DNA from 3 places in the Aminobacter sp. MDW-2 genome. Region 3 is predicted to be linked to each of the others. Evidence: riboswitches for the same ligand, from Rfam matches in the RefSeq annotation. Region 3 holds a riboswitch; each other region holds the start of a gene.
What was found. A riboswitch is a leader RNA that binds a small molecule or an ion and turns the genes downstream of it on or off. The one in region 3 is predicted to bind cobalamin.
Positions count from the first base shown of each region.

Region 1: linked by a shared signal. The riboswitch ahead of H5P29_RS15285 (DUF1636 family protein) and the one ahead of H5P29_RS10130 (ABC transporter substrate-binding protein) in region 3 are both predicted to bind cobalamin.
Region 2: linked by a shared signal. The riboswitch ahead of H5P29_RS27895 ((2Fe-2S) ferredoxin domain-containing protein) and the one ahead of H5P29_RS10130 (ABC transporter substrate-binding protein) in region 3 are both predicted to bind cobalamin.

Region 1 is NZ_CP060197.1:3,120,877-3,131,373, reverse strand. It holds gene H5P29_RS15315 (NADH-quinone oxidoreductase subunit E) at 1-377, opposite strand, end outside; gene H5P29_RS15310 (NADH-quinone oxidoreductase subunit D) at 378-1,568, opposite strand; gene H5P29_RS15305 (NADH-quinone oxidoreductase subunit C) at 1,578-2,183, opposite strand; gene H5P29_RS15300 (NADH-quinone oxidoreductase subunit B family protein) at 2,190-2,771, opposite strand; gene H5P29_RS15295 (NADH-quinone oxidoreductase subunit A) at 2,762-3,127, opposite strand; gene H5P29_RS15290 (winged helix-turn-helix domain-containing protein) at 3,471-4,697, shown strand; cobalamin riboswitch at 4,693-4,896, shown strand; gene H5P29_RS15285 (DUF1636 family protein) at 4,933-5,367, shown strand; gene cobW (cobalamin biosynthesis protein CobW) at 5,364-6,401, shown strand; gene cobN (cobaltochelatase subunit CobN) at 6,416-9,850, shown strand; gene cobG (precorrin-3B synthase) at 9,847-10,497, shown strand, end outside.
Region 2 is NZ_CP060197.1:5,659,130-5,669,626, forward strand. It holds gene H5P29_RS27860 (nitronate monooxygenase family protein) at 1-41, shown strand, start outside; tRNA gene H5P29_RS27865 (tRNA-Thr) at 220-295, shown strand; gene H5P29_RS27870 (polysaccharide pyruvyl transferase family protein) at 393-1,358, opposite strand; gene H5P29_RS27875 (glycosyltransferase) at 1,379-2,134, opposite strand; gene H5P29_RS27880 (hypothetical protein) at 2,188-2,328, opposite strand; gene H5P29_RS27885 (cupin domain-containing protein) at 2,538-2,894, opposite strand; gene H5P29_RS27890 (hypothetical protein) at 3,062-3,406, shown strand; cobalamin riboswitch at 4,305-4,497, shown strand; gene H5P29_RS27895 ((2Fe-2S) ferredoxin domain-containing protein) at 4,612-5,391, shown strand; gene H5P29_RS27900 (fatty acid desaturase) at 6,753-7,676, shown strand; gene H5P29_RS27905 (GlsB/YeaQ/YmgE family stress response membrane protein) at 7,766-8,020, opposite strand; gene H5P29_RS27910 (YegP family protein) at 8,183-8,371, opposite strand; gene H5P29_RS27915 (L-2-amino-thiazoline-4-carboxylic acid hydrolase) at 8,534-9,037, opposite strand; gene H5P29_RS27920 (dipeptide/oligopeptide/nickel ABC transporter ATP-binding protein) at 9,034-9,840, opposite strand; gene H5P29_RS27925 (ABC transporter ATP-binding protein) at 9,837-10,497, opposite strand, start outside.
Region 3 is NZ_CP060197.1:2,062,187-2,072,683, reverse strand. It holds gene H5P29_RS10155 (aldehyde dehydrogenase family protein) at 1-515, opposite strand, end outside; gene H5P29_RS10150 (TCR/Tet family MFS transporter) at 809-2,053, shown strand; gene H5P29_RS10145 (LLM class flavin-dependent oxidoreductase) at 2,061-3,056, opposite strand; gene H5P29_RS10140 (ABC transporter ATP-binding protein) at 3,056-3,829, opposite strand; gene H5P29_RS10135 (iron ABC transporter permease) at 3,826-4,929, opposite strand; gene H5P29_RS10130 (ABC transporter substrate-binding protein) at 4,991-6,040, opposite strand; cobalamin riboswitch at 6,307-6,498, opposite strand; gene H5P29_RS10125 (nucleotidyltransferase family protein) at 6,619-8,100, opposite strand; gene H5P29_RS10120 (glycosyltransferase family A protein) at 8,100-8,774, opposite strand; gene H5P29_RS10115 (glycosyltransferase) at 8,771-9,532, opposite strand; gene H5P29_RS10110 (serine kinase) at 9,529-10,497, opposite strand, start outside.

The sequences.
Region 1 (10,497 bases), 1.1 Mb from region 3:
TGGAACTGGTCGTGATGGATCTTCGAGCGGCAGACGTCCATCAGCTCTTCCGAGCCGCGCAGCATGCAGGGCGTGGTGCCGCAGACCTGGATGTGGGCGCGCGTGCCGACCGGCTTGAGCTGGAACTGCGTGTAGAAGGTCGCGACTTCGAGCGCACGGATATAAGGCATGGCAAGCATGTCGGCGACATGCTCGATGGCAGCCTTGGTCACCCAGCCGTCCTGCTCCTGCGCCAGCATCAGCAGCGGGATGACGGCCGACTGTTCGCGGCCCTTGGGATACTTCTTGATCCAGGTCTTGGCTTGCGCCGTGAACGCCTTGTTGAAGGCGAATGACGCTGGCTGGACGCTGGCTTCTGCGAGACGGCGGACTGACATTTAGCGGTCGACCTCACCAAACACGATGTCGAGGGAGCCGAGAACGGCCGAGATATCCGCCAGCATGTGGCCGCGGCACAGGAAATCCATTGCCTGGAGATGGGCGAAGCCCGGTGCGCGCAGCTTGCAGCGGTAAGGCTTGTTGGTGCCGTCGGAGACCAGGAAGACGCCGAATTCGCCCTTAGGCGCCTCGACGGCTGCATAAACCTCGCCAGCCGGCACACGATAGCCTTCGGTGTAGAGCTTGAAGTGATGGATCAGCGATTCCATCGAACGCTTCATCGCCTGGCGCTTCGGCGGAACCACCTTGCCGTCCACGTTTGACACGGGACCGGTCGCTTCCTTGCCGAGCAGCAGATCGACGCACTGGCGCATGATCTTCGCCGACTGGCGCATCTCTTCCATGCGGATCAGGTAGCGGTCGTAGCAGTCGCCGTTCTTGCCGATCGGAATGTCGAATTCCATCTCCGAATAGCATTCGTAGGGCTGGCTCTTGCGCAGGTCCCAGGCAGCGCCCGAACCGCGCACCATGACGCCCGAGAAACCCCAGGCCCATGCGTCGTCGAGCGACACCACGCCGATGTCGACGTTGCGCTGCTTGAAGATGCGGTTCGGCGTCAGAAGGTCGTCGAGATTCTGCACGGTCTGCAGGAACGGATCGATCCACTTGCCGATGTCTTCGACCAGCTTCTGCGGCAGGTCCTGGTGGACACCACCCGGACGGAAATAGGCCGCGTGCATGCGCGCGCCGCAGGCGCGCTCATAAAACACCATCAGCTTTTCGCGCTCTTCGAAGCCCCACAGCGGTGGGGTCAGCGCGCCGACGTCCATCGCCTGCGTGGTGACGTTGAGCAGGTGCGACAGGATGCGGCCGATCTCGGAATAGAGCACGCGGATGATCTGGCCACGCTTCGGCACTTCGAGGCCGAGCAGGCGCTCGACCGCGAGCGCAAAGGCATGCTCCTGGTTCATCGGCGCGACATAGTCGAGGCGATCGAAATAGGGCACGGCCTGCAGATAGGTCTTCTGCTCAATCAGCTTTTCGGTGCCGCGATGCAAAAGGCCGATATGCGGATCGACGCGGTCGACGACTTCGCCGTCGAGCTCGAGCACCAGCCGCAGCACGCCGTGTGCCGCCGGATGCTGCGGGCCGAAATTGATGTTGAAGTTGCGGACGGAGGTTTCAGCCATTTCGGCGCCTCAATTCGTCTTGGCTTTTTCGTCACCCGGCAGCACGTATTCGGTGCCTTCCCAGGGAGACAAAAAGTCGAAATTGCGGAATTCCTGCTTGAGCTCGACCGGCTCGTAGACGACACGCTTCTGCTCGTCGTCGTAGCGAACCTCGACGAAGCCGGTGAGCGGAAAGTCCTTGCGCAGCGGGTGACCTTCGAAACCGTAGTCGGTCAAAAGTCGGCGCAGGTCGGGATGGCCCGAAAACAGGATGCCGTACATGTCATAGGCTTCGCGCTCGAACCAGTCGGCACCCGGATAGACCGAGGTGATCGACGGAACCGGCGTGTCCTCGTCGGTGGCGACCTTGACGCGGATGCGCAGGTTCTGGCGCGGCGACATCAGATGATAGACGACATCGAAACGCTTGCGACGCTGCGGGTAGTCGACACCGGCAGCATCGATGAAGGAGACGAACTGGCACTGCACATCGCTGCGCAGGAAGGTCATCACGTCGACGATGTCGGCGGCCTTCACCGTCAGCGTCAGCTCGCCATAGGCGACGACGCTTTCTTCGATGTCCGCATCGAGCTTTTCCGCAATGTACGCGGCAAGGTCGTTCAGGGCTTCACTCATCTGGGATCACCGCTCGATCGTGCCGGTGCGGCGGATCTTCTTCTGGAGAAGAAGGATGCCGTAGAGAAGTGCTTCGGCGGTCGGAGGACAGCCGGGCACATAGATGTCGACGGGCACGACGCGATCGCAGCCGCGCACCACCGAATAGGAATAGTGATAGTAGCCGCCGCCATTGGCGCACGAGCCCATCGAGATGACGTAGCGCGGTTCCGGCATCTGGTCGTAGACCTTGCGCAGCGCCGGCGCCATCTTGTTGGTCAGCGTGCCGGCGACGATCATCACGTCCGACTGGCGCGGTGAGGCGCGCGGCGCGATGCCGAAGCGCTCGGCGTCATAACGCGGCATCGAGATGTGCATCATCTCGACGGCGCAGCAGGCCAGACCAAAGGTCATCCACATCAGCGAACCGGTACGCGCCCAGGTAATCAGCGCTTCGGACGAGGTGACGAGGAAACCCTTGTCGGACAATTCGTTGTTCAGCTCGCCGAAGAATGCGTCGTCTGAACCGATGGGCTTGCCGGTGTTCGGATCGATGATGCCTTTCGGCTTCGGCGCGATCAGGGTGCCGGAGGCGTCGTTCAATCCCATTCCAGCGCTCCCTTTTTCCACTCATAGACAAAGCCGATGGTCAGCACGGCAAGGAAGATCATCATCGACCAGAAGCCGAGCATGCCGATCTCGCCGAAGGACACCGCCCACGGGAACAGGAACGCCACTTCGAGATCGAAGATGATGAACAGGATGGAGACCAGATAGAAGCGGATGTCGAACTTCATGCGGGCGTCGTCAAACGAGTTGAAGCCGCACTCATAGGCTGAAAGCTTTTCCGGATCCGGACTGCGGTAGGCCACAAGGAAAGGCGCCACGATAAGCGCAATGCCGACAATAAGCGCCACACCGATAAAAATGACGATGGGCAGATACGAACTCAGGAGAGCGTTCATGCTGCGAATTCCGTTGGTGGCCTATCCACCCAGATTTACAGCACGGGGTCCGTTTCCGGAAGCGCGACAGATTCTCGCCGAGCCGGACGAAACGGTCGTGCTGCAATGCGGCGACGGTTAGCGCAGCCGGTCGGTCGAAGCAAGTCCAACCTTGGCCAAAACGTGGCAAAGCACGCTGCTGGCCCAAAATCCTGCGCGTGTGGCTCCCCTTTGATTTCCTTCGTTTTTTACTCAAGTTTACGCTCCTGACAAGACCGGAACCCCAGTTCTGCTAGCATTTGCAGCAAAGGTCGATTCTCGTGCCCTTGCGTCACTCCTCAAGAGACTGCGATAGCTTGCCGCAATGAAGGAAAAACTCTCACTCGCCACGGCCCGCCGCATCGCATTGGCGGCCCAGGGATTTGCCGACCCGCGCCCCACCGGCGCGATCACGCGGCGTCACCTGCAGCGCGTGCTCGACCGCACCGGCCTGCTGCAGATCGACTCGGTCAGCGCCGTCGTGCGCGCCCACTACATGCCGCTCTATTCGCGACTAGGCTCCTACCCCATGGCCCTGCTCGACGACGCCATGGCTCCGAAGAAGCGCATGCTGTTCGAATACTGGGCGCATGAAGCGTCGCTGCTGCCGCTGGAGACCTTTCCGTTGTTGCGCTGGCGCATGGCGCGGGCCGAGGACGGGATGTATGGCGGGCTTGCCAAGTTCGGCCGTGCCAACAGGCCCTATATAGAAGAGATCTTTCGCCAGGTGGTCGACCGCGGTCCGATCGCCGCTTCCGACATCGAGGGCGCCAAGGGTTCCGGCGGCTGGTGGGGCTGGAGCCAGGAAAAGCATGCCTTCGAATGGCTGTTCTGGGCCGGTCGCATCACCACCCATTCGCGGCGTGGCTTCGAACGCCTCTACGATCTGCCTGAGCGCGTGCTCCCGGCCGGCATATACGACCGTCCAGTTCCCCAGGCCGAGGATGCGCATCGCGATCTCTTGCGAATCTCCGCCCGCGCCCATGGCATCGCCACCGGCATCTGCCTGCGCGACTATTTCCGCCTGTCGCCAGCCGACATGAAAGGCCGGCTCGAAGAGCTGGTCGAGACCGGCGAACTGATTCCCGTCCGCGTCGAAGGCTGGGACCGGCAGGCCTATCTCCACGCCGATGCGCGCATTCCGCGCAAGATCCAGGCACGCGCCCTGCTTGCGCCCTTCGATCCGCTCGTCTTCGAGCGCACCCGTGCCGAGCAACTGTTCGACTTCCGCTACCGCATCGAAATCTACACCCCGGCTGAGAAGCGCCAGTACGGCTACTACGTCCTGCCCTTCCTTCTGGGCGAGCGCATCGTCGCCCGCATCGACCTGAAGGCCGACCGACCGGCGGGTATCCTGCGCGTCCACGCCGCCTATGCAGAGCCCTGTGCGCCACCGGAAAGCGCAGCCGAACTTTACGAAGAACTCCAGCAGATGCGCGACTGGCTCGGCCTCGAAAGCATCGAGGTGACGCCCGCGGGCGATCTCGGACCCGGCCTGAGCGACATTGCGGGTCGCTCCGCCTCGTTGACTCCACCCCTCGCGAAAGCCTAAATCGCCCACAGACGGTCCTTCGCCCGCAACGGCGAAGGCTAAGAGGGAATGCGGTGCGCGCCGGTGGCGTCAAATCCGCGGCTGTCCCCGCAACTGTGAGCGAAGAGCCAAGCTCGAAGACCACTGGGATTTTCCCGGGAAGGCGAGCGAAGGCGAAGATCCGCAAGCCAGGAGACCTGCCGTCGCAGACATTGATCCGATCGCCTGGCGGGTGCCCCGGGCAAGGAGCCTGGATTTGGACTTCGACGACAACCTTCCGGTCGCATCAGCCGACGCATCCTGCGATGCAGTCGACGCGCGCCCATGCGACGTGACCATCCTCGTCTGCTCATCCTGCCGCGACGAAACCGGCTCCGACGCCCATCCACGCGCCGGCGCCCAGCTTGCCGAGCACGCCCGCCTCGCCGCCAATGGCGAGATCGCCGTGCGCAGCGTCGAGTGCCTGGGCAACTGCAAGCGCCGCCTTAGCGCCGCCCTGATCCGCGACGGCGCGTGGAGCTACGTCTTCGGCGATCTCAACACCATGTCGGGCGACGATCTCGTCGCCGGCGCAAGACTCTTCGCCACCTCGACCGACGGCCTGATCCCCTGGCGCGGCCGTCCCGATAGCCTCAAGCGCGGCCTCGTCGCGCGCATCCCACCACTTGCTCTCATCAAGGAAGACACATGACCGCCTCCCTCGAACGCGTTCCCTGCACCGTCGTCACCGGCTTTCTCGGCGCCGGCAAGACCACGCTGCTGCGCAACATCCTCGAGAACTCCAAGGGCAAGCGCCTCGCCATCATCGTCAACGAGTTCGGCGATGTCGGCATCGACGGCGAGATTCTCAAGGGCTGCGGCGTCGATGCCTGCCCGGAGGAAAACATCGTCCAACTGGCCAATGGCTGCATCTGCTGCACCGTCGCCGACGACTTTGTCCCTGCCCTCGACCAAATTCTGTCGCTTACACCGAGGGTTGACCACATCCTGATCGAGACCTCGGGCCTGGCGCTGCCCAAGCCGCTGGTCCAGGCCTTCCAGTGGCCAACGGTCAAGAGCCGCGTGACGGTCGACGGCGTCATCGCCGTGGTCGACGGCCCTGCGCTGGCCGCAGGTAAAGTTGCCTCCGACATGGAAGCGCTCGCCGCCCAGCGCAGTGCGGACGATTCGCTCGACCACGACGACCCGGTCGAGGAAGTGTTCGAGGATCAGGTCGCCTGCGCCGATCTCATCGTCCTGTCCAAGAGCGACCTGCTCGACGAAGCCGGCCACGCCCGCGCCACCGCCATCGTGCGCGAGCACCTGGCACGCGCCGTCAAGATCGTACCCTCGGCGCATGGCAAGGTCGATCCGTCGGTTCTGCTCGGCCTCGGCCTCGCCGTCGAGGACGACATCGAAAACCGCAAGACCCATCACGACGGGGCGTTCGACCACGAGCATGACGACTTCGATACCTTCGTCATCGAGATCCCGTCGATCGCCAACCCCGACGAACTGGCGAAACGCGTCGCCACCGCCGCCGAAGAAGAGAACGTGTTGCGTGTAAAGGGCTTCGTCGACGTCGGCGGCAAGCCGATGCGGCTGCTCGTGCAGGCCGTCGGACCGCGCGTCAACCACTATTATGACCGTGCCTGGACCGCAGAGGACGACCGCCGCTCGCGCCTGGTCGTGATCGGCCTCAAGGGTCTCGACCGCCCGGCCATCGAGCGTATCCTGGTCGGCTGAACCGGACAGCCGGGATGCACATCCTCACCACCACCTCCGCCTCGCTCGATGACCTGATCGAGCCTGTCGACCTCAGGCAGAAGCCTGCGGATGTGGTGGCGCTGTCCTTCACCGACAGCGATCTAGCCGGCCTCGCCGGCGCCTGGAAGGCGGATGCGGACAACTTGCCATCGATGCGGCTCGCAAGCCTGCGCGACCTCCGCCATCCGATGTCGGTCGATCTCTGGATCGACAGCGTCGCCAGCCACGCCAAGGTCATCCTTGTCCGCATTCTCGGCGGCCACGACTGGTGGCGCTACGGCTGCGACCAGCTTGCCGCGATGGCGCGCGAAAAAGGCATCGCGCTGGCGCTCTTGCCGGGCGAAAGCCACGACGAGGATCTCAGGCTGATCGAGACCTCGACCCTGCCGCGCACCGAACTCGACGCCCTGCTCGGTTATTTCCGCGAGGGCGGCCCGGAGAACATGAAGGCGCTGGTGGCGCGGCTGGCCGGACTGGCGGGTGGCAAGAATGCCATGGCGGCCCCCGTCGCAGTGCCGAAGGCGGGTTTTTATGATCCGGCGCGGGGCATCGTCTGTGATTTAGAAGCCTCTTTTGCCGGATGGACCAGCGCCTCTGCGCAGATGTCCGGCAGGACAGAGGGGGGTGCGCAGGATCACGACATCTCCAGCTCTCCTGCCATCCCCATCCTCTTCTACCGTTCGATGCTGCTCGCCGCCGACGTCGCCCCTATCGACGCGTTGGTCGAGGCACTGAGCGCACAGGGCCTCCGCCCCATTCCGATTTTCGTCTCAAGCCTCAAGGATAAGGCCTCCCTAGCATTCGTCGAAGCAGCCCTGGACCAGCTCGCGCCCACGGCAATCATCACCGCAACCGCCTTCGCCGCCGGCGCCGAACCGGGCACGGAAACGCTGTTCGACCGCGCCCGCGTGCCGGTGTTCCAGGTCATTGTCGCCACCACCCGCCGCGAAGCCTGGGAAGGCAGCCCGCGCGGCCTTGCGCCCGCCGATCTTGCCATGCATGTGGTGATGCCCGAGCTCGACGGTCGAATCCTCGCCGGCGCCATCTCGTTCAAGGCGGAGAGCGAAGTCGACCCAGCCCTCGGTTTCCGCGCCTTCGCCAACCGGCCCGAGTCCGATCGCGTCGAGCAGGTCGCCCGCCGCATAGCCGCCCACCTCAGGCTGCGCCAGACACCGCCCGAAAAGCGCAAGCTGGCGATTCTCGTCCCCGACTATCCCAGCGCCCCCGGTCGCACCGGCTATGCCGTCGGCCTCGACGTGCCATCAAGCGTGCTCGCCATGCTGCACGACCTCAAGGAGGCCGGCTACACAGTTGAATCGATTCCGCAATCGCCGCGCGCATTGCTCGACCTGATCGAGGCTGGTGGGCAAGGGCTGGCGCTCGAAGACTATCTCACGCTTGCCGAAGATCTGCCTGAGGAGGCGAGGAAAGCTGTCGAAGCGGCGTGGGGCTATCCCGAAGCGGAGGCTACAGGCGGAAGTGCGCGCTCTACGTTCCCCCACTTCGCCTTCCGCGCCGCCACCTTCGGCAACGTCACCGTCGCCCTCGCCCCTGACCGCGGCCGTTCGGCCGATCGCCGCGCCGACTATCACAACCCGACGCTGCCGCCGCGCCACGCGCTGCTTGCCTTCGGCCTCTGGCTGCAGAAGTCGCTCGGCATCCACGCCATCGTCCATGTCGGCGCCCATGGCACGCTCGAATGGCTGCCCGGCAAGGCGGTGGCACTGAGCCGGAACTGCTTTCCCGAAATCGTCACCGGCTCGCTGCCGGTGGTCTATCCCTTCATCGTCTCCAATCCCGGCGAGGCGGCCCAGGCCAAGCGTCGCATCGCAGCGATCACGCTTGGCCACCTGCCGCCGCCGCTCGCCGCTGCCGGCCTGGACGAACACCAGCAGAAGCTCGAGCGCCTGGTCGACGAATACGCCCAGGCAGACGGCCTCGACCGTCGTCGCCGCGACCGCCTGGCCAAGCTCATCGTCGAAACGGCGTCGCAGACCGGCCTTGCTGCCGAGGCCGGCGTCGCCGGGACCGACGCGCCCGACGAAGCGCTGCGCCGCATCGACGCCTGGCTCTGCGACCTCAAGGATTTCGCCATCAAGGACGGCCTGCATATCTATGGCCGCGCCGAAGAGAACGAGCCGGACTCAGCGCGCCTTGCCAGCGCAGAAGCCGAGCGGAAAAACCTGATCGCCGCGCTCGACGGCCGCCATATCAAATCCGGCCCAGCAGGCGCTCCGGCACGTGGCCGCACCGACGTCCTGCCGACGGGACGCAACCTGTTCACGTCAGACCCGCGCACAATGCCGACGCCGACGGCCTTCGACCTCGGCAAGGCAGCCAGCGACGAGGTCATGCGCAGCTACCTGCAGAGCCATGGCGAATGGCCGCGTGCGCTCGTCATCGACCTGTGGGGCAGCGCTTCCTTGCGCACCGGCGGTGAGGAGATCGCCCAGGGCCTGGCGCTGATGGGCTGTCGGCCGCAATGGGACGCCGCCACCGGTCGCGTCACCGGCATCGAGGTGCTGCCGCCGGCAGCGATCGGCCGCCCGCGCGTCGATGTCACCTGGCGTATATCAGGCCTGTTTCGCGACATGTTCCCAACCCAGATCGCACTCATCGACGCCGCCGCGCGCGCCGTTGCCACCCGCGACGAAGACGACCACGACAACCCGCTCGCCGCCAGCACGCGCGCCGCGGGCAAGGTCGAGCCACGCATCTTCGGTTCCTCCCCCGGCACCTATGGGGCGGGCCTCGAGGACCTGCTTTCCAGCGGTGACTGGCAAGCGCGCGAGGACCTCGGCCGCGCATATCTCCATGCTGCCTCCCACGCCTACGGGGGCAGCGACGGCGAAGGCGTTTCCGCGCCGGGCGCCTTTGCCGACCGCATCGCCGGGGCCGATCTGCTTGTGCACACCGGCGACGACCCCGGCCGCGACATTCTCGAAGGCTCCGCCGACGTCGCCTTCATCGGCGGCTTCGCAGCAGCGGTCGCAGCCCTCGGCAGGCACGCGGACGTCATCGTGCTCGACACCTCGGATCCGCAGAAGCCGCGACCGCGCTCGGTCACTGAGGCTGTCGGCCGCGTCGTCAGGGCACGCGCCACCAATGCCCGCTTCATTGCCGGCCAGATGCGCCATGGCCCGCGCGGCGCTTCCGAATTCGCCGAGACGGTCGACAGGCTGATCGGTTTTGCCGAGACCACCAACGCCATCCCGGCCGCGCTGATCGAGGCCGTCCACGACGCCTATGTCGGCAACGAGGACGTGCGCGACTTCATGCTGCGCGAAAACCCAGCGGCAGCAAAATTCATCGCCGAGCGTTTTGCCACCGCCCGTCGGCGCGGCTTGTGGCACCCGCTGCGCAACTCCGTCGACGACGATCTCGCTGCCCTCATCGCCGAGGCTGAAGCGCGCGAGGTTGCGGCATGACCGGCTTTTCCCGCCGCGGCGCTTGTCCGGCCCTTTCGGCCCCGATGTCGACCGGCGACGGCCTGTTGGTGCGGCTCAACCCGCTTGCTGGAGAAATCGCGCCCAACGTCTTGATCGGACTCTGTGAATCCGCCGCGCGGCATGGCAACGGCATCGTCGAGGTGACTGCGCGTGGCAGCATCCAGATCAGGGGGCTGACGGCGGAGAGCGCGCGTCTGCTGGCCGAAGAAGTCGATGCGCTCGGCATCGCGGTGCGCACCGGCGTGCCGGTCGACACCAGCCCGCTCGCCGGCATGGACCCGAAGGAGACTGCCGATCCGACATCGCTGGTGGCGGCGATCCAGACAGCCATAGCCGAGGTCGACCTTGCTACGCGGCTCGGCCCGAAGGTGTCCGTCGTCGTCGATGGGCGTGGCCAGATCGGGCTCGGCGCAATCATCGGCGACGTCCGACTGGTGGCAAAGGATGCCGAGCGCTGGCGCTTGTCGGTTGCCGGCGACGAGAGTTCGGCGCGTTTGGTCGGTGAAGTCGATGCCGACGCCGCATGCGCGGTCACGCTCGACATTCTCCAGGCAATTGCGGCACTCGGCCGGCAAGGCCGCGCGCGTGACCTTGGCCCGGAGGTCACAAGAGCTGTCGTTGAAGCA
Region 2 (10,497 bases), 2.2 Mb from region 3:
CCACCGAATATGCTGCGGCCAAGGCCCGCATCACGGGCTGACAACATCCGTAAACCGTCGGCGCCCGACCTGTTCCGGTGCCGTCCGGCGCGCTGAATATCCGGCAGGCAGCACGTTTGTCCCGCCTGTCGAAAGCCTCAGAAGGCGTCTTGCAATCGCAGCGCTTTGAAGTTATCAGGCACACACCGTCGCGCGGCCGCCAGGCTGCGTTGCCTGGAAGCCGCTTTAGCTCAGTTGGTAGAGCACATCATTCGTAATGATGGGGTCGCGTGTTCGAGTCACGCAAGCGGCACCAGTTTCCCAGGAAAATCAGCTCCTTCCAGATGCCCACGCGGCACCGGAAATCTATGCCCATTTCGGGACTGTCCTTCGCCCCACAAGGTGCAGACGGATCACTCCGTGATGGCGTCGACGCTTGCCGCGAGAGCATCTTCGACAAGCGCACGGATCCTGGCCTGGGCTCCGACCAGATGGGCCCGCCAATTGCCGGCGCGCAATTCGTCAAGAGCCGCCCGCACCGTTTCGGCAGACACCTTTTCCGCCTGGAACACAAATGGCCAACCGGTCCTGCCGACCACGGCTGAAACCTTAGCTCCACCGGGAACCTGATCGATCGCAATCACCGGCTTTCCTGCGGCGAGCGCCAACAGCGCCCCGTGCATGCGGGTCGTCAGCACGATGTCGGATCGTGCGAACCCGGCATGGATCTTCCCAGGACCATTCTCAGGTGATAGCACCGTGTCGATCTCGATCGGGTGTAGCGTCGACCCGCGCACCACATCTTGGAACATCGCCAATGCCTGAGGTGCCATCGCAACTCGCCTGGCGCCATACTCGCCTTGAGGGCCACGCAGGCAAACACCTGCGGTCTCGAGCCTCTCCTTTCCAGTGGGTTCAACGGTCTCCGAAACGGCGAGATCGAAATACGGTGGATCGACGCCATCACGGCCAACAATGTGATGGAAGCGGCGATTCATCCTGGCGTGATTGGGAAGGACGCTGACGCCTGCCGCGATCTTGGTCGCTAGCCTGTGGACAGACAAAAGGTCGTTCAGGTCGCGACTGTAGGTGATCGGACCACAGACGAACACGAGCTTTTTCGCAGGCTTGATGGCATAGAGATCATCAACCGGCAGATGGCCCGGAATCTGCAGTTCCGGATGCGAAATGACGGCGTGCTCGACGCCGCGCAGACGCAGCCTCGATGACAGGTTGTCGACCGCCATCAGGTCGCCGATCGTCGGACCGCCCCTGTAGCCGTAGCTTCCCCACCAGAACAGAAGCGTCGGCGGCGTGTCGACGGTGCGCGCAGCCAGATACACGCGACGAAAGGAGCTTAGCCGGCTCTTCAGCGACATCAGTGCAGTCTCGAAACGAGCTATTGAGTGACAACGGCGTCCAGAAGGCTGCCGCGTATGATTTCGCGTCCTGATATGACCGACGCGCTCAAGTGAACGCCAAGCGTCCGATTGGTTGCTACATCGGGCCAGGACAGCCCGCGATCGAAGAGCAGGTTGGTGTTCTGGTAGCTGACCGGATAGAACACATCGATCGGCTTGGCCGAAGCTGCAATTTCGTGGCGCCGGGTGACGTTGGTCAACAGCTGCGGTCCAATGACACCCCAACGATGGCGGGATACCGGGACAGGCAGGCGCATGGCCTTGCGCAGGCGCAGTAACCGTCTCTTTGTGCTTCGATACCACCATGGAATGAAATGAGGATCGCTGGATGCCGTGATCAGCTCATTGAGCGCCGGATGCTGCGAAGGCAGCCCCAGCACGGCGCCATTGATCGCCTTGTCGGATTCCCAGCCGAAGAGGAATTCCTCCTGCTGGATCGGCCTCAGGCAATAGACGTCGCAATCCACGTATATGCCGAGGCCCGCCCGCAGGATGCGGTACCGATAGATATCCGACGCCAAAGCCAGGCTACCGGTCGTCTCATGCGCAACGATTTCCGATCGAGCCATCAACCGTTGGGCGTCGAAAAGTTCGACGCCTTCAGGCACGTCCTCCGGCCGGTCAAACACATGCAGAACGACACGATGCCCATTTCGAAGAAACGACCTCAGACACCCCGCGTGGACCGGCCCCAATCTGTTGCCGATCCACAGCGAATTCACCACTGCCAACATGAATTACCACCCCATACCTGCCCGGGGCCTAAATAAACCAGATCGGGCAAAGGTCAACCTTCTGCAAGCACAGGTGGTAGCCCGCAACAGCCGCGGACAAGGTCGATGGTGATGTTGTGGTGGTCGCGCAGCGAGCGATAGTCCTGGCCGCAAAGCTTGGAAAAATGCTCATTCTCGGCCGGGGAACGCAACATGCGCGATGCATCTCGCGTTGTTTGATCATTCAAAGCTGCACCAGCCTTTTCCCAAGGAAATTAAGCCAGCAAGGCATCACCGGTGCGCCTGGTTCCGCTCACTGTCGGAACCAGGTCGAATCAATCAGGCGTTCGCCCGCGTGCACGAGCCGGCCGGCAGCCTTCTTCGACAGCCGATGGAGATATCCCCGCCGGTTGCGCGGTGTTTCCTACGATCCCAGCGTAACGACGAAGTGCTTCGTCACCGGCTCGATGATCTTCCAGGTGCCCCTGAAATCCGCTTCCACGACGAACGCGTCGCCCGGCCCAACCTCGACGGGCGCGCCGCCATCCGGCGTGATGATGATGCGACCCGAGATCATGTGGACGAACTCGTAGTCGGTGTAGCTGGCGTGGTAGGTGCCTGGCGTGGCCTGCCACGTTCCCGACAGCACCTTGCCATCCCCGGTCGTATGCTGGACGGCCGTTTTCATCGTCGGCTTTCCGTCGACCACCACCCATCCCGGTAGGTCGTTGGAATCTGCACCTTCCGGCTGGCCAAATTTGAGGATTGTTTTGTTCGCCATGGCATTCTCCTCCCTTAAGACACCCCTGCATAGCCGACGCCCTCAATTCAGGCAACTTTGTTTCCTTATGATAAAGAGGCATATTCCTATGTTGGTGTTCTTCCGCCGCCCCTTGCGGAATCAGCCCTGTCTGTGTTGATGGACGGATGTTTAGCAAGGACTCATAGATGAAGGCCAAACTGCTCGCTGCGGTGACGATGCTCGCAGTTGCCGGCTGTGCATCCCAGCCCGCCGACTATGCCACCACACTCTCTGCCAAGGATTCCAAATGGCGGTCAGCGGACTGCACGAAAGCTCGAGCTGAGGCGGCGAACTACGCAGCGCAAGAGAAAGAAACCCTGAGCGTATCGGCAGGGCTGCTGCTTGGCCCATACGGGCTCGGCATCGCCATGGCCGGCAAGGAGCATCGCGCCAAGATGCGCAAGAAATTCGCCCGGGACATGCATCTGAAATGCTCGAGCAAGCCCCTTCCTGCCAGCCTGGCGAGCAGCGCGGACACCGCGAAGCGGTAACTTCGGTCCTCACTGCCAACGGCGCGCATGTGCGGCAAGCTCGTCGCGCGCCTGCTCCAACGCCTTCGGCGAAGCGTTCGCCCACGCGGTGAGCCGCCGCCGCGCACATCATCGACACCTCCGATCCTCGCCTGTGGCTGTCGCGATTGCATGCCGGGCCACATTGGTGGGGTGCCCACGAAAACAGGCCAAAGCTGCTCTGCAATCATTCTGGCGACCCGCCTGGTGGCCGTTCCCAGCGTCTTCACGTTGGCGGTAACTCACGACACTCGCCGGTGTCCTGGCAACGCACCGGTGGACGGCCGCTCAGATTGCCCTGAACGGGCTCGACGCCGCTTGCGATCCAGCCGCTCTACACGAGAAGTTGAACGACCGCGCCGTCCGCTCGCTGGCGTTGGTTGACCTTACGTTAGGAGCCTCTAAACGACCTACAGGCTCACCTCGTCCTTACCCCACCTTGGACCACCCGAGCTTAGCGCCCGCCCTGCCCCCCCCCAATCAATGGGCGGGCGCGTCCCCTCGCACATCCGATGTCGCGCAGACAAGCTTATCAGCCGCGGACGCCTTCACATCGCAACTGCGAGCTTCCCGCTTCATATCGACGCCGGTTGCCGATTTTCATGTCGATATGCCTCGGGCAGGCGCCGTTCGCCTTGTGCGGTTTGCACAGAAGGCAGCCGGCCCTGGCATTCCTGGGCTTATTCCGCTTGGGGTGCATGTCCATCTCCGGTCTCTACCAATGCGCCCCGATGGCGCACGGTCATGATCGGAAGGGCTGCTTGGCAATCGTCGTCCATCGCTGGACCATGTCCAGCAACGCCAAGCGATCGCAAGGCAGCGCATTGCTGGCCTAGGTACTTGTCCATCGACAACCCTTGACTTGCGTCTGCCCGCATATAGCTTGCCGCGCGGTTATGGTTCTTCTGCTTTCGGGCGGAAGCTAAGAGGGAATTCGGTGCGAAACCGAAGCTGCCCCGCAACTGTAAGCGGTGAGCCGCATTGCCGATTGTGTCACTGGCCGACGGCCGGGAAGGCAGGCAATGAGCCGAGACCCGCGAGCCAGGAGACCTGCCTGACCGAGTGATGTTCCGTGGGCGGGGTGTACCACCGGAGCGCAGGTTCGTGCAGGCGGCGCTATCGGCCATCGCCTTCCACCAACATGCGTTGCGACAATCCCGACCGCAGTCAGGCCAGGGATCGATCGTTTGCACAATACAGAAGTTGAGACCGCGCAGTCCCAGGCCAGACGTGCCATCGTGCTCGTCGCCAGGTCGGCCTTTGCTGCCGCGCCCTACAGGCAGATGCAGCAGCTCTGTGATCTCGCCGCGGCGTTGCCCGGCGTCGATCACACCAGCTTCGGCTTCACCGAACAAGGCACGCCGTCGCTGCGCGAGGCGCTTGCGGCACTTCGCCAGCAGGATTTCTCCGATATCCTCATCCTGCCGCTGATGCTGCCGATCGAGCCCAGCTTCAATGCCTGGCTCACCAAGTCGCTGCGCCGGTGGCAGGCCGAGGACGCGGCACCTCGGCCGACGGTGCGCATCGCGCATGGCCTCGCCGAAAGCCCGCTGCTAGCTGCAATGATGGCCGACCTCGTCACCGGCGCCGATGCGACGCCGCCCATCCCGCCGCTCGACAGGCTGGCTCCGGAGGGCTCGCTCGTGCCGGCGCAGAAACGCCGCGTGCTGGTCTGCCAGGGCGGCCCGTGCAATGCCGCCGGCGCGGACCTGATCTGGGGCCACCTGCGCAACCAGCAGGACCGCCAGAAGCTGCGCGTGACCGGCGACGGCACGATGAGCGCCAAATCGACCTGCCTTGGCCCCTGTAACCTGGCACCGGTGCTGCAGGTCTTTCCCGAAGGCACCTATTACGGCGGGGTCACCGAGGCCGCCGTCGACCGCATAGTCACCGAACATCTGCTCGGCGGCGCGGTGGTCGACGACTTTGCCTACCACCCCACCGGCCGCAAGCAGTTGCTGCGGTGAAGGCCCATTGAAAACAAGGGGGATCGTGTCGTTCCGCCACCACCTGCTTTTTGCCCCTGCCTTTTATCGGCCTGGACAGCGACATGCTGTTCTGCCGCGAACCTGATCTGGCACTGGAGGTTGCTGCGGCCGCCCTTCGGCTCCGTCGACGTCAAGGGCATGTGCACATATGGCCGCGACGACCGATCCTCGGGACGGTTATTGGCAGGCGCCGTCCCGGACTTTGGGCGTCGACTACGACCTGGTGCCAATGATCGAGACCACCGTCGACAAGGCTGGGGTCAAAGCGAGCTACGATGGCGGCCTCGTCGTGGTTAGGCGAGAAGACCGTATCCTCGGCTACTCGGCTATGTCGAGCGTTCGGTGGCAGCAAAGCTCGCGCCCAATGTCAGCCATCGTGTCGAGGCGGGCCACGGCGCGTTTCCGCCCGGGGAAGCGAGCTGTGGGACAGTTCGCAGGCCTGCCTGTCGCTGGCCATACCGGGCAGCGGCCTGACGATGCGCACCTTGTCGGCACCGCACAACTTTCCGCACCACCTGTTCGACCCGATTCCGGCCGAACAGCAACGCTTGCCGTTGTCGATCGTCCACTATCACGACGTCTTTACCAGGCACGGCGCGCAATCCGCTGCTCAACGGATCGGCGGATGTTCCCGCCGATATCCGCCACTGGCTGGAAGCCAAGGCTGAAACGCTCAGCAGCGGCAGCGGCGCCTGGGGTCGTCGGGCACAGGTCCGATGGGCTGACACAGCCTGTTGCGATCCACGTCAATCCATCGATCTAATTGACCCAAGGGAAACATCAGCGACTATTGCGCAGGGCTAGATCAGTTCAGTGGGCGGTGGCAGTCATGGCAATTCAAGTATCCTATTCGCGGCGTGATGTCCGCGAAGAGTTGGTGCGTCGGCGCGAGACTTACATCGCGGCGCAGAGATCTCTGTCACCGCCTTCGCCGCGGGGATATGGCAACATGGAATGCGTCCATTGTCATAATCGCTTCATCGGCGTCACCGCTGCCGCCTGGAAGTTCGGCCTCTGCGACGACTGCCTGCATCACGACTGATTGTCCAGCCAGCGCAGCTCCCTTTGCGGGAGTTCCAGCGCCTAGATCGACTGCTGTGGAACTTCCGTGTCCGCGGCGTCCCAGGCACATTCTTGGGCGATCTACCTTCCCCGATGATCCGGCCAAACCCGCATCCCCAATAGCAGTAGGTCGCCGCCACGGCCCACCGTCCGCACTCATATTTCGGGGTAATTCCAAACGTGCCTTGACCCTGAATTAGAAACTGCGCAACCTCGCCCGAAACGGAGGAGGCGGCTCGATCGTGGGGAAGCGATCCGGGCCGCAAATGGGAGCATCTATGTCCGACCAGATCGCGGCGTCGTCCGCCACGCCCGCAATTGCGCGCCGACCGCTTCTGGCCCGCATCGACTGGCTCAATTTGAGCGGCCTCGCCTTCTATCATGTCGTCGCGCTCTACGCCTTGCTGCCCTGGTTCTTCAGCTGGACCGGCGTCATCCTCTGCATCGCCGGCATCTATGTCTTCGGCACGCTCGGCATCAACCTCTGCTACCACAGGCTTCTCACCCATCGCGGCTTCACCTGCCCGAAATGGCTCGAGCACGGGCTTGCGATCATCGCCGTCTGCGCCTTCCAGGACACGCCGGCGCGCTGGGTTGCGGTGCACCGCCGCCACCATGAGCACGCCGACGAGGAGCCGGATCCGCACAGCCCGATCGTCACCTTCCTCTGGGCCCATATCGGCTGGCTGCTGGTCAAGTCGCCCGACATGGAGCGCATGCAGATCTACGGCCGCTACGCCAAAGACATCGTTCGCGACCCGTTCTACCGCAAGCTCGACAAGCCGCATGTCTATCTCGGCATCATCATCGCGTCCTGGGCAGCTTTCTTCGGCGGCGGCGTCGCCGCGAGCCTGATCACCGGCGGCACGACTGACGAGGCGATCCAGTTCGGCCTCAGCCTGCTCGTCTGGGGCGTGTTCGCGCGCACCGTGATTACCTGGCACATCACCTGGTCGGTCAATTCGGTCACCCATGTCTGGGGCTACCGCAACTACGACACGACAGACGACAGCACCAACAACGTCATCGTCGGCCTGCTCAGCAATGGCGAGGGCTGGCACAACAACCACCACGCCGACCCGCGCTCGGCTCGCCACGGCCACCACTGGTGGGAATTCGACGTCACCTACCTGACCATCAGGTTGCTCGGCGTGCTCGGACTGGCGAGCAAGATCGCAGAGCCGCGGAAGCGCGCCGACTAGCGCCGCCAGACCTTTTCAAGAGGGGACAAAAAAGATCGCCGGCGAAGCTGTGCTTGCCGGCGATCGCAACTACGTCTCGGGTGGTTTCGCTAGGCTTGTTTCACCAGTCTGAGCAGTACGAGCAGGATCACCGCGCCGATGGTGGCATGGATGATGGCAGCTATGATGCCCGAGCCCAGGCTGATGCCGATCGTCGGAAGCAGCCAGCCGGCGATCAGCGCGCCGACGATACCGACCACGATGTTGCCGATCAGGCCGAAGCCGTAGCCCTTGACCAACTGGCCGGCGAGCCAGCCGGCAACGGCGCCGACGATCAGGAAGACGAGCAAGCTTTCGATACCCATTTGTCTCTCCAGGTTCTGGCGCATCGGCCGGAGCACGTCACGAGCCACGATGCGCAGTTGCAACGACCAGCGCATGATCGACAAGCAGGCAGCCAGAGATCATGCTGGAACAACAGGCTGGAGACGGGCCGACCTATCGGCCCGCCGTGGAAATGCCGCCCGTCAGGCGACCGCCGTGGTCTGATCCTCCACCGCGGCGCCGGGCGTGTTCTTCTTGATCGACTCGATCGCCTTCAGCGCCGATGCCTTGGCCGAATAGCCTTCCGAGCTGAACATCACCTCGCCATTGGAAGCCCTGAAGCGGAACCGAAACTCGCCGCCCTTGTCCTTGTAGACCTCGAATTTGTACATCGCATTTCCCCGTATGTGCCGATCCGCGACTCACGCCGCTGACGAATCGTCGCACGACGGCAACCCGAGGAAAAGCGCGAAGCGATTTTCGCGACGCAAACGCACCAATACAACCGCCAAGGCCCATCGCCGCTGCACCCGTCAGCCGCGCCAAGTGCGATCTCAGATGTCGCGGTCGGTCAGGCAGATGTGGCAGCAGCCGGAGCCATGGCCCGGCTTCCAGGTGACGTTTTCGAAGCGCACACCGGTCGCCTCGAACAGGCCGCGGTCGAAAGCGCCGGCGATCCGGCACAAGGTCGCCAGCCTGTCGTCGCCGACACCGGCCCCCACCCAGGCGTCCTTGAGCGGACAGCGCTTGACCTTGAAGGCGATGTGATGGTCGCTGCGCTCGACATCGGTGGGGTACATGCGCCCGCCATCCGGACTGACGGCCAGGAAGGCCTCGCCGATGGCGCGCGCATCGTTCGGCCCGAAGCTGGCGAACGCCACCTGTGCGACCTCGCGGCCGCGCTTCTCGATCGCCCTTACCAGGACTTCTTCCGCCTTGGCGTCGCCAAGCTCGGCGGCAAGTTCATCCAGCATCAGCCGGTAGAGATCGGCGCGGTTGCGAAAGGCGGAGTCAAGTTCGGCAGCGAGCTTTTCGGCGCGCATGGCATGTTCGGTCACGAAACGGTCTCCTTGAAAACAGGCAACCTTGGGAACACAGGCAGTTCCGGCGTGGCCGCCACCAGCGCCCGGCCCGTGGCCGAGGCGGGCGCGGCTATCACGGCGGCGGCGTCGCCCTCTTCGACGATACGGCCGCTGTCCATGATCGCGATGCGGTGGGCTACGGCGCGCACCGCACCAAGGTCGTGGGAGATGAAGAGATAGGCGACGCCTTCGTCCCGTTGCAGCTCGGCAAGCAGGTTGAGGATGTCGCCGCGCACCAGCACGTCCAGCGCCGACAACGCTTCGTCGAGCACGATCAGCGCCGGCCGGGTAGCAAGCGCGCGCGCGATCGCCACGCGCTGGCGCTGGCCGCCCGATATTTCGTGCACGCGACGGCTGGCGAGCTCGGCGGCGAGACCGACACGCTCCAGCAGCGCTGCGATTGCCTTGGGTCGATCGGCGCGCCCGACGATGCCGTGAATGCGCAGCGGATCGTCGATCAGTCGGGCCACCGTGGCGCGCGGGTTGAATGCCGCCAGCGGATCCTGGAACACCATCTGCAGCTTCGTCCGGGTGGCCCTCAAGGCTGCCCCCCGCAATCCCAACAGTTCCTCGCCGTTGAAGCGGATGCTGCCGGCATCGGGCTCGACCAGCCGCAGCAGGATACGCGCCACCGTCGACTTGCCCGAGCCGGAGGGTCCGACCAGCGCCAGCGTCTCCCCCGGCGCAATAGAAAAGGAAATGCCATCGAGGGCGGAGAAATCCCTGTCGCCGCGCCAGTAGCGCTTCGACAGCCCCTCGACCTGCAGCAGCGCGCTCATCGGCTGGCACCAGAATGGGCTTTCAGCCCCAGATGTGCCGCCAGCAGCGCGCGGCTGTAGTCGCTCCTTGGCCGCGCCAGCAACTCGGCCGTCGCCGCCATTTCGACCATGCGGCCGTGACGGAACACGGCGATGCGGTCGGCCAGGTTGGCGGCAAGTGCTATGTCATGGCTGACGAACAGCAGCGCCATGCCATCCTCGGCCACGAGCCGGCGGATCAGCGCCACGATCTCGGCCTGGACGATGGTGTCGAGCGCGCTCGTCGCTTCGTCGGCGATCAGCAGTTTCGGACACGCCACGATGGCCGCTGCGATCACCACGCGCTGTTTCTGTCCGCCCGACAACTGATGCGGATATGCCCGCGCCAGCGCCTCGGGCTCCGGCAATTTCACCCTGTCCAGCAGTTCGACCGCCAGCCGCCGTGCAGCACCCCAGTCGATGTCGAGATTGGCGTGCGCCACCTCGGCGACCTGGTCGCCGACCGACATGACCGGATCGAGGCTCGAAGCTGGATCCTGGAAGACGAAGCCGATGTCGCGGCCGTTGCGCGCCGGATGATCGAGCCCCGGCCATGCGACGGTGCCCTGAAGTCTCGCCGTCTGCGGCAGCAACCCTGATATGGCCCGGGCCAGCGTGCTTTTGCCCGAGCCACTCTCG
Region 3 (10,497 bases):
ACCACCGTGCAGCCGGCTGCCAGCGCCGGCACGACCTTCAACGCCACCTGGTTCATCGGCCAGTTCCACGGCGTGATCAGCCCGCAGACACCGATCGGCTCGCGCACGATGCGCTCCTGCGGGTTCTTGTCGTTGAGCGGCTCCTCGAATTCGAAGCTTTTCAGCACCTCGATGAAGCTCTTGATGTGGCCCGAGCCGCTGGCTGCCTGCTGTTCCAGCGCCAGCTTGATCGGCGCGCCCATCTCCCAGGAAATCGCCTGGGCCATGTCTCGCACTCGCCTGTTGTAGGCGGCGAGCAGCTTTTCCAAGAGCGCGATACGTTGTTCGCGGCTTGTGGCGCTCCACGCCGGGAAGGCGCGCTGCGCTGCGGCAACCGCCTTGTCGACGTCGGCGGCGGATCCCAGCGAGATCACCGCGAAGGGCTGCTCGTCGGCCGGGTTGATGACGTCGAGCTCTTTGGCGACCGTCGGCGCGACCCACTTTCCGTCGATGAAGAAATCCGTCTTGCGCAGCATGGCAGGCTCCTTGGTGCATGGGGATCATGCACGGTTTCACAATGCTACAGCGTCCTTTGCGCACCCAATTCGACGCGCGGCGCAGTAGTGTCGGCAGTCTTGTAGAACGGCGCGCGGCGCGCCCGTGTCTCGAATCCGACCGCATTTGTAGGTCGGCTTTTTCAAGGCGTGAAGACTTGGTTCAGCGCTTCGGTGCTCTTGCCCCAATGTCAGTAGGTTTGGACAATATACGCCGCCACGGCTGGATCGCGCGTCAGGTTGTTTTATAAGGCACGTCCATCGAGGCCACCATCATGTCCATCACAGCGTCGCGGCGCCAGGCGGCAATCGCCTTCATCTTCGTCACCGCCGTTCTCGACATCGTCGCCATGGGCATCATCATTCCGGTGCTGCCTTCGCTGATCGAGGAGTTCGCCGGGTCCAACGCCGATGCTGGCTGGATCAACGGTGTCTTCATCGCGCTGTGGGCTTTCATGCAGTTCGTCTGCTCGCCGATCATCGGCTCGCTGTCCGACCGCTATGGTCGCCGTCCCGTCATCCTCTTGTCGACGGCGGGCCTTGCCGCCGATTACGTGCTGATGGCGCTGGCGCCGAACCTGTGGTGGCTGGCGCTTGGCCGCATCGTCGCCGGCATCACCTCGTCGAGCTTCACAACCGTCTTCGCCTATATGGCCGACATTACCCCGCCCGAGGGCCGCGCCCGCGCCTACGGCCTGATCGGTGCTGCCTTCAGCGCCGGTTTCGTCGCCGGTCCGCTGATGGGCGGCTTCCTCGGCGAGATCTCGCCACGCGCGCCGTTCTGGGTGGCGGCGGCAATGAGTGGGCTCGCGTTCCTCTATGGTGCCTTCGTGCTGCCGGAATCTCTGCCGCGCGAAAAGCGCATGTCGTTTTCCTGGCGCCGCGCCAATCCGTTCGGCGCGATGATGCTGCTGCGTTCGCACCCTGAGCTCACCGGGCTCGCCGCAGTGACCTTCCTGCTGCATTTCGCCCATCACGTCTTTTCGGCGGTGTTCGTGCTCTATGCCGCCTATCGCTACAACTGGCATGCCTGGGAGGTCGGCACGCTGCTGGCAATGGTCGGGGTGCTCGACATGATCGTCCAGGGTCTGATCGTCGGCCCGGCCGTCAAGCGCTTCGGCGATCGCGCTACGATGGTGTTCGGCCTGTTTGCCGGCGCCTTCGGCATCGCCTGCATGGGCCTTGCGCCTACGGGATTCTGGTTCTCGCTGGCGATCATTCCGAACGCGCTCTGGGGCCTCGCCATGCCGACGACGCAGTCGCTGATGACCCAGCGCGTTTCCGAATTCGAGCAGGGCCAGTTGCAAGGCGCCAACATGAGCGTGGCGAGCATCGCCGGCGTCGCCTCGCCGCTGTTCTTCGGCGCGGTCTATGCCTGGACCGTGCGCGACGGCACGCCGCTGCCCTATCCCGGCCTCGCCTTCTACCTCGCGGCGGTCGTGCTTTTCGGCGCGGCCCTGCTGGGCTGGGTGGTGGCGCGCAAGGCAGACCGTGCCGATGCGGCCGACAAGGCCGCCTGAGACGCGCTCAGGCGGGCCGCAAGGCTGGCAGCACCTCGCGTCCGAAAAACTCCATGTCGGCGAGCGCCGCCGCCATGTCGACGATGCCGTTGCCGTTGAAGACCAGGCGCATGGCATCGATACCCGTAACTGCCGCCAGCGCCTTGAGCTGCGCCACACAATCGTCCGGCGAGCCTGCAATCACCTGCCGCGCCATGGCCGTCTGCCGGTCGGGCATCACGATCTGGTCAGTAGACCGCCCTGCGGCCTTTGCCGACGCAACCCGACGTTCGAACAGCCGCGGCACGAGCTCGTCGAGCTTGCCCATCGCCTGCACCTTCGTCGGAGCGATGCAGACATAGCGAGACAGTTGCGACGCCCGCAGACGGCAGGCATGGCCCTCCTCCTCGAGGATTGCCTGGTAGGTGGCAAGCTGCCCGACTTCAGGCGGATCGAGACTGAGCAGCAACGGCAATCCCTCGCGGGCGGCGAAGCCAAGCGTGTCGCGCGAAGTGCCGGCGACATAGACCGGCACCATCTCGCCTGGAAGAAGCGGTCCAACCGAAACCTCCGAAGCCGGCCAGCACGCGCCCTCTTCGATCCTTGCGCCTGATGTCCAGGCATCGCGCATGATCCGGTAGGAGTCCTCGAAACGAGCCCTGGTGCTCTCGGCGGCGATGCCCAGCGCGGCAAGCGTCGCCGGATGTGTGCCACGGCCGATGCCCAGGTCGATGCGGCCGCCGCTCTGCCAGTGCAACTGTGCCACCTCCTCAGCCAAGAGGAATGGATGGTAGAGCGGCGTCACCACGATGGAGGTGCCGACCCGCAGGCGCTGCGTCCGGGCAAGGATGGCGGAGGCGAGGATCAAGGTCGACGGATAAGCCTGCGGCGGGTTCTGGAAATGAAACTCGTTGAACCAGATGCCGTCGAAGCCCATGCGCTCGACGTCTTCGCAGAGCCGCAACACCGAAGCGTGGCTCTGGGCCCTTCCCCCTCGCGCAAAGCCTGAAATGTCGAGCCGCATCAGGTCAGCTCGTGCGGGGCAAAAACGGGAATGTCGCGCAGCAGCCCGATCTCTACATTGACGCCATAGACGTCGCGCACCGTCTGTTCGGTCAACGTGCTCCGCCAGTTGCCATGGCCGACAACGGCGCCCTTGTCGAGCAGGAGCAGGCTGTCGGAAAAGCGGGCGGCGAGCGACAGGTCATGAATGGCGACCAGTGCCGTCACACCTCGTTCGCGCGCGATCTCGGCCACCACGCGCAGGGTGAATAGCTGGTTGCCGATGTCGAGCGCGCTCGTCGGCTCGTCGAGCACCAGCACCTCGGTCTCCTGCGCCAGGGCACGCGCAAGCATCACACGCTGGCGTTCGCCGCCGCTGAGCTCCGACATCGGACGGAAGGCGAAATCCTCGAGTCGCAGCCGCCTGAGCATGTCCTCGACGACGGCGAGATCACCACGGCTCGGGCTCGCCCCCATATGCGGTGTGCGACCGAGCAGGCAGGTCTCGAACACCGTCGCTGGAAAGCTGAGCGGCGAGGATTGCGGCACATAGGCGATCCGGCGGGCGCGGACTTTGGGCGACATTGCGCGGATGTCGTGGCCGTCGAGCAGGATCCGCCCCGACGACGGCGTGGCAAGGCCGAGCACGGTCCGCACCAGGGTCGACTTGCCGGCACCATTGGGGCCGATGAGGCCGAGTATGTCGCCCTTCGTCAGCCCGACCGAGACCTCGCGCAGCACGGGGCGGCTGCCATAACCGAAGCTGACCTTGTCGACGGAAAGATAGTCGCTCATGAAAAATACTCCGAGCGCCTGGACAGGATCAGGTGCAGGAACAGCGGCACGCCGACGAAGGCGACGACGATGCCGACCGGAATGACTGTCGGGCTGAACGCCATGCGCCCGACAGTGTCGGCCAGAAGCAGCAGCATGGCGCCGCAGATCGCCGAAAACGGGATGAGATGGCGATGGTCGCTGCCGATCAACAGCCGGGCGACATGCGGCCCGATCAACCCGACAAAGCCGATCACGCCGGTGAAGCTGATGACCACCGCCGAGACCACCACCGACAGCACGACGGCGATGCCGCGCAGCAGCGCGACATTGATGCCGAGCGAACGCGAAACGTCGTCGCCGGCGCTCGTCAACGCGTTGAATTGCCAGGCCCGCGACTGCGCCAGCGGCAGGGCGACCAGCAGTGCCGCACCAGAGACGGCAACCGCATCCCAGCCGATGCCGTTCAGGCTGCCGAACGTCCAGTGCACGACCCGGGCCAGTTGCTCCTGGGTGGCGACGAACTGCACGGCTGCGGTCATGGCGCTGAACAGGTACATCAGGGCAATGCCGGTCAACACCATCGTCTGTGCCCCCATGCCGCGCAGCCAGGCCATGGAGAACACCAGCACGGCGCAGCCGAGCGCGAACAGAAATGCCGTCAGCGGCACGAAATAGAGCCCGGCGGCGCTGAAGCCTATGCCGAACATGATGGCGATCGAGGCACCGAAGGCCGCCGCCGAGGACACGCCGATCGTGTAGGGGCTAACCAGCGGATTGCGGGTGATCGCCTGCATCAAAACACCGGCGAATGCCAGTGACCCACCGGCTACCATGGCCATGACGACGCGCGGCAGGCGCAGATGAACGAGCACCCGCGCCTGCTGCGGATCGACCTCGGCGACGAAATGACCGAACGAGACCTTTTGCAGGATGACCATGAGCAGCGTCACCAGCCCCGTCTCGGCGATGCCGACGATGGCAACGCCGCCGGCGACGAGCAGCAGCACAAGCAGCGACCACAAGATGACAGCCGCCTTGCGATAGCCGGCTCGGTGGTAGAGGCTGGAAATGCCGTCGGATTGGCCACGCGCCAAACCGGCACTGCTTGCGATGTCCATGGTCTAGGCTCCGGATTGAGAGGGTACGCCGCCGCCTGACGGGCGGCGGCGTGCTGGTCGATCAGTTGGAGGCTGTGCCCTGGTAGGTCATGCCGCCCTGGAACGGCAGCCCCTGGTAGATCTCGATCCATTCCTTCATCGCAGCCTCGGGATCGACGTCGGTGAAGAGGTCGGGATAGAGCCACTTGGCGACCTGCAGCGCGCCGGTGACCTTGGACGAGCCGCCGGCGAGGTAGTAGTTGATCAGGCGGACATCGCCCGCCTGCCCTGCCGGCGTGCCTGATATTTCCTCGCGCGCGACGATCGCCCTCCAGCTCTCGGCGAATTTTGCCTCCGGGATGGTCTGGTAGGAGCCGGGCTGCAGCTTGATCACCAGGTCGGGCTTGCGCGCGATGATCTCCTCGGGATCGACGGTGAAGCTGTTTTCGTTGCCGCGCGACGACGGCTCCTTCTTGATGTCGATGTCGCCGAAGACATTGGTGCCGCCGCCGGCCTCGATCATGTCGTGCCAGCCTGAGCCGGGCGTGACGGTCACGAGATCACGGACCTCTTCAAGATAAACCTTCTTACGCTCGACGCCCTTCAGACGCTCGGCCAGCAGGTCCATGTACTTGGTGTAGTAGGCGTTCAGCGCATCGGCCTTTTCCTTCTCGTCGAACAGCTTGCCGAACAATGTGACGTTTTCGACATGCTGCAGCGTGTCCCAGGCGGTGACGACCAGCACCGGAATGTCGAAGGCTTCGAGCTGCTTGGCTGCCTCCTCATAGACGCCGTTGCGAGGGATGATGACCAAGTCCGGCTTGAGCGCAACGATCGCCTCGTAATTGGGCTGCGTCTGGCCTTGGCCGACAATGTCGGCTTCCTTGAACTGCGGCCAGTAGGTCGGATCCCGCATCGTGCTGGCATCGACGCCAACGACCTTGTCGATGGCGCCAATGGCGCGGGCGAACTCGACCGCGTAGCGGTTGAAGATCACCGCCCGCTTGATCGGCAGTTCCAGCTCGACCGTTCGGCCGGCATCGTCCGTGAAGCTATCCGCGGCCGCCGGCGCAAGGCCAATGGCGGATGCCGCGGCGAGCCCGAGCCAAAGGATCCAATGTCTGATGTTCATGATCTCTCCTTGCTTGAAAGGGGTGCGCAACGCCTGGCGTTGCCATGCCCGGAAGGCGTCCGGGACAATAGGTAGAGGCGCGATGCCACGGCAGCAGGCGACAAATGCGTCTGCCCAAACTTTCGATATTCTGGGGAAACCGTTCTTCCCGACATCGCCGCGCCAACCTCTGACTGCCCTGGCGGGGATGCGGAAATGCAGACCTGGCGAAAGCCGCAAACGGGCTTCCGGACGGGAACCGGCATTCCTGTGGCACACCCCGACCACGGAATCTCACTCTGTCAGGCAGGTCTCCTGGCTCGCGGGTCCTAGCCTTGTCGCCCGTCTTCCCGGCACGAATGCCAGTGACACAGGGGCAATAGGCTCACCGCTTACAGTTGCGGGACAGCTCCGGTTTCGCACCGGATTCCCTCTTAGCTTCCACCTCGCGGCGGAAGACCATGACGGCGCCAACCTATCGACGGCCAAGGTAAAGTCAAGTTGCCATCCGGGACTATACAGGGCGGCATTTGCCTGAGCCGCGACGATGCTGAGACCAGGTTGCGCGGAACTGCAGGCAGCGCAAACTGTTCTCCGGCTCAGCGAGCCGGCGAAACGGTCACCGAGACGATCTGGAACGGCACCGCACCATAGGTGGCGACCGTCTGCTCATGCTCCCACGCGCGGAACTGTCGCGACGGCCGCGCCGACAGCACCAACGCGCCATCCGCCTGGTCTGGCCGGATGGTACCGCGAAACCGCAAGGTCAGCCGGCCGCCTGATTTACCCAGCTTGCGATAGCGCAGCCGCGCGAAATGGCATTCGCCGCCATTCAGCTCCATCTCGATGCGACGGCGCACCGGCGGCACGTCCAGCCGCACGACAATGTCGATCTCGGCAGGCGCACCGCCAACTGCCGCCGGCGGCAACGGCACCTGCTGCGCCAGTGCCGGGGTGACCTGCCCCGCACCATCGCCCGCCTGTGTGCGCCGACCATGCCAGACGACGCCGGGCAGCTCGCGCTCACGGACAGCGCGTTTCTTGCGCATGCGCAACTGCTTGGCGACACCGCGTGACAGCCAGGTCAGACCCTTGAAGTCGGTCCGCGGCTTGGCCTGCAGCAAGGCAGCGATACGGGCGGCGCCGGCGCGATCGGCCATGTCGACCACCTGCTCCAGCACATCGTCGGGAACCGGCACCGACATCTCTGCTTTCAGATAGCTCAGCGCCACCGCCGTCGGCACGGCAAGGTGCCTGCGGGCGACGACGTCGCAAAGCACGGCCCAGTCGACGCCGCCGGCGCGGATCGCCGAGGCTGTGTCGACCAGCCAGTCGCTGTGGGTATGAGCGTCGAGGCCGCCATGGCCGATCGCCAGCGTCACCCGGTCGGCGGTCGAAGGGACCAGCACGTCGAGACTGGTGAAGGAGGCCGGCGTGGCGCGCTGCCAAACCGCAGCGTCGTCCGCCTCATCTGCCTGCGACCAGTCATAAGCGACCTGGTGCAGATCGATGTCGCCATAGCTGCCCTTGAAGAAATTCATCGACCGCACCGCAGCTAACCGCGGCTTGAGATATTGGGGACTGACCCCTGTCGACACCTGCCAGTCGCCATGACGCAGCATGTCGAAGGCGGCCACCATGTGCTCGGGGTGCACAAGGATGTCGATGTCGTGCGCCACCCGGCCGCGCTGTGCCGCCGGCTCCACCGCGATGCGGCTCGCGCCCTTGAGCAGCATGATCGGCACGCCGGCCGCGACGATGGCCCTCAGTGCGGGCTCGGCCTCGCGCATGGCAAGCCGCGACTTGGTCCACAGCATCTTCTGCAGGCCAGCGAGACGCGGATAGGCGGGATGCATCGCCAGCGCCTTGCCGAACCGGTCGGCGATCGCGGCAAGCAGCCTGTGCTCGCGGAACTCGACGGCATCGATGTCGTTGGCATCGAGCCACCGCAAGGCCTGCGTCTGCGCGACCGCATGGTCCGGCAACAGCACCGCCTTGAGCAACTGGTCGAGACCGTTGGTTGGCCATGCCCAGCCATAGTCGGGGAAGCGCCGGCCGATGCGGCGTGACGTGGATGCCATCAGCCCTGTCCGGCGTTCTTGAGCTTGCGCCGCAGCATGGCCATTCTTGCGACCTCGAGATAGCCACGGTCGCGCTCGGGATCGCGGCCGTAGGACATGCTTCCCGGCAGGATCCGGCGCAGGGCCAGGACCTCATCGATCATGCCGAGCTGGTGGCCGTCTTCGCGGGCCCGGCCAAGCCAGTCGACCATTTCACCGCGGTTGCCTGGCGGGTCGATCACCGAGCCGACGGAAAGCGCCACCTCGCTACGGACCAACATCGTCGTGCGCGACCAGCCGGGCGTCACCTTGCCGGTGCCATCGTCTGGTTCGCCATGCCGAAAGGTTCGCCACTGCGTGAACACGGCAGCCAGCTGCGGCGCCTCTTCCAGCCTGCGAAACTGACGCTCGATCTTGTCGCCAAGCCACAGATCGTCGGCGTCGACAGTTGCAATGAAGGGCGCCCTGGCCAGCGCGAAGCCGCGCGTCGTGGCACTGCCCGGTCCGGAGTTGTCCTGCCTGACATATCGGACCGGAACGCCCGATTGCCGCGTCACCGCCTCGGTCTCGTCGGTCGAGCCGTCATCGACGACGATGATCTCGGCAGGCGGCACTGTCTGCGCGGCAACCGAGCGCAGCGTCTCGGCGATCGTGCGGGCCGCGTTCCAGGCGGGAATGACGACGCTGTATCTCATGACCGCAGCGGCGCCCCATCGCCCGACGGATGCGCCACCTGGATGAAACCTCTGAGGTCGCCGAGCGTCGGGTCGGCCTTGCGGCGGCGCATCGATTTCTGCATCGCCTTGAGGAACTCCCGCCGCGACTCGGCGACGTTCCGGGTCAGATTGTGTTCATGGCGGCGGTAGTAGAGCGCGATCGTGTCGGGAAAGACAAATCGCGCCCTCTGCTCGAAGATGCGAAACAGGAAGTCGGTGTCCTCTGCCTGCGCCAGCTCCTCGTCGAAATCGCCGATCCGCGCGATCAGGCTGCGCCGATAGATGCCGGCCGACAGATGCACGCCGCGAAAGATGCGGTCGTCGCATCCTGCAACCGGCTCGAGCGTCTCGTCGTCGATCTGGTCGACCATGCGCATGTAGGAATAGGTGAGTTCGAGCGCCGGATCGGTCTTGAAATAGGCAAGGTCGGCGGCAAAGCGCCCGGCGGGTGAGATGTCGTCGGAATCGATGAAGGAGACGAACTCGGTGTCGTCAGAGAGCCGGCGCAGGCCGGCATTGCGCGCCTTGGTCACGCCTGAATTGGCTTGTGAGAACAGGCGGATCGGCGCGCCGTCGGCGATGAATGACCGCACAGCCGCCACGGTACCGTCGACCGAGCCGTCGTCGATGACGATGATGTCGAGCTGCGCGGCGTCGCTCTGTCGCAAAACCGAGCGCAGCGCCGAGCCGATGTAGCTCTCGCGGTTGTAGACGGGCAGCACGATGCCCAGCTTCATGAATTGCCCCTATCCAGAAACGCGGCGATCGTCTCCGCGATCTCGTTGCCGCGCGTGCCCAGTGTCAAAGTGTAGCACGGCAACCGACGTGTCAGCTCGCCAAAGAAACGAAATCCGCTTTCGCGTTCGCCCGGCATCTGCGCGATGCCGGACGGCGCCAGCGCCATAAGCGCGTCCTTGCGCGAAAGCGGCGTGATGGTGCTTTGCGCGGCGCCCGATATCTGCGGCACAAGCAGCGCCACGATGTCGAGTTCACTGGCGACGCCACGCGGGCAAAGATCCTGGACCCTGAACTGGTACTTGCCTTGCCAGTTGAGGAGGCCTGGATCGGGCAACAGCCGAGCTAGCCCAAGTCGGTCGAAACCCGCCTGGTCCTGCTTCAGCGTCGTGAACAATGGGCGCGCCAGCGAACGGTCACCGTCGAATTCGACCAGCACGTAGTCGTCACCGACGCTGTCGAGCCCGGCAAGCAGGCCCGAGGCGACCGTGCCCGACTTGCCGGCGCCGCCGGCCCCGGCCAGCAGCACGCCCCTGCCGCCCTTGCCGAGCGTTCCGGCATGCGTGAGGCGCATGCCGCGCGCCGCATATTCCCAATGCAGGAAGCAGCGCAGCGGGGCACCGAACTCCCATGGCGGGCAGCCGTCGGCGGACCGCATGAGCTGCACGCCCAGCCGCTTTTCGACATCGTAGAACTGCCAGTAGCTGAGGTCGTGGAAGTAATGGCCGCGCAGGCCGTTGGCTTCGAGCCGCTCGGAAAACATGTTCGGATGAAACAGCGCCTCGCCCCACAACGCCGGCTGCGGAATCGAGCCAATGCCAGGGTGGGCGAGAAAAATCCGCCCCGGCGTCGCCGGTCGTCCGGCAGCTATCTCTGCAACCATGCCATGGCCAAGCGCCCTCGCCAGTTCGCCGTGATCGGAAAACACGTCGATCGCCAGGCCGGGCAGCTCGACCCGGCTTTTCCC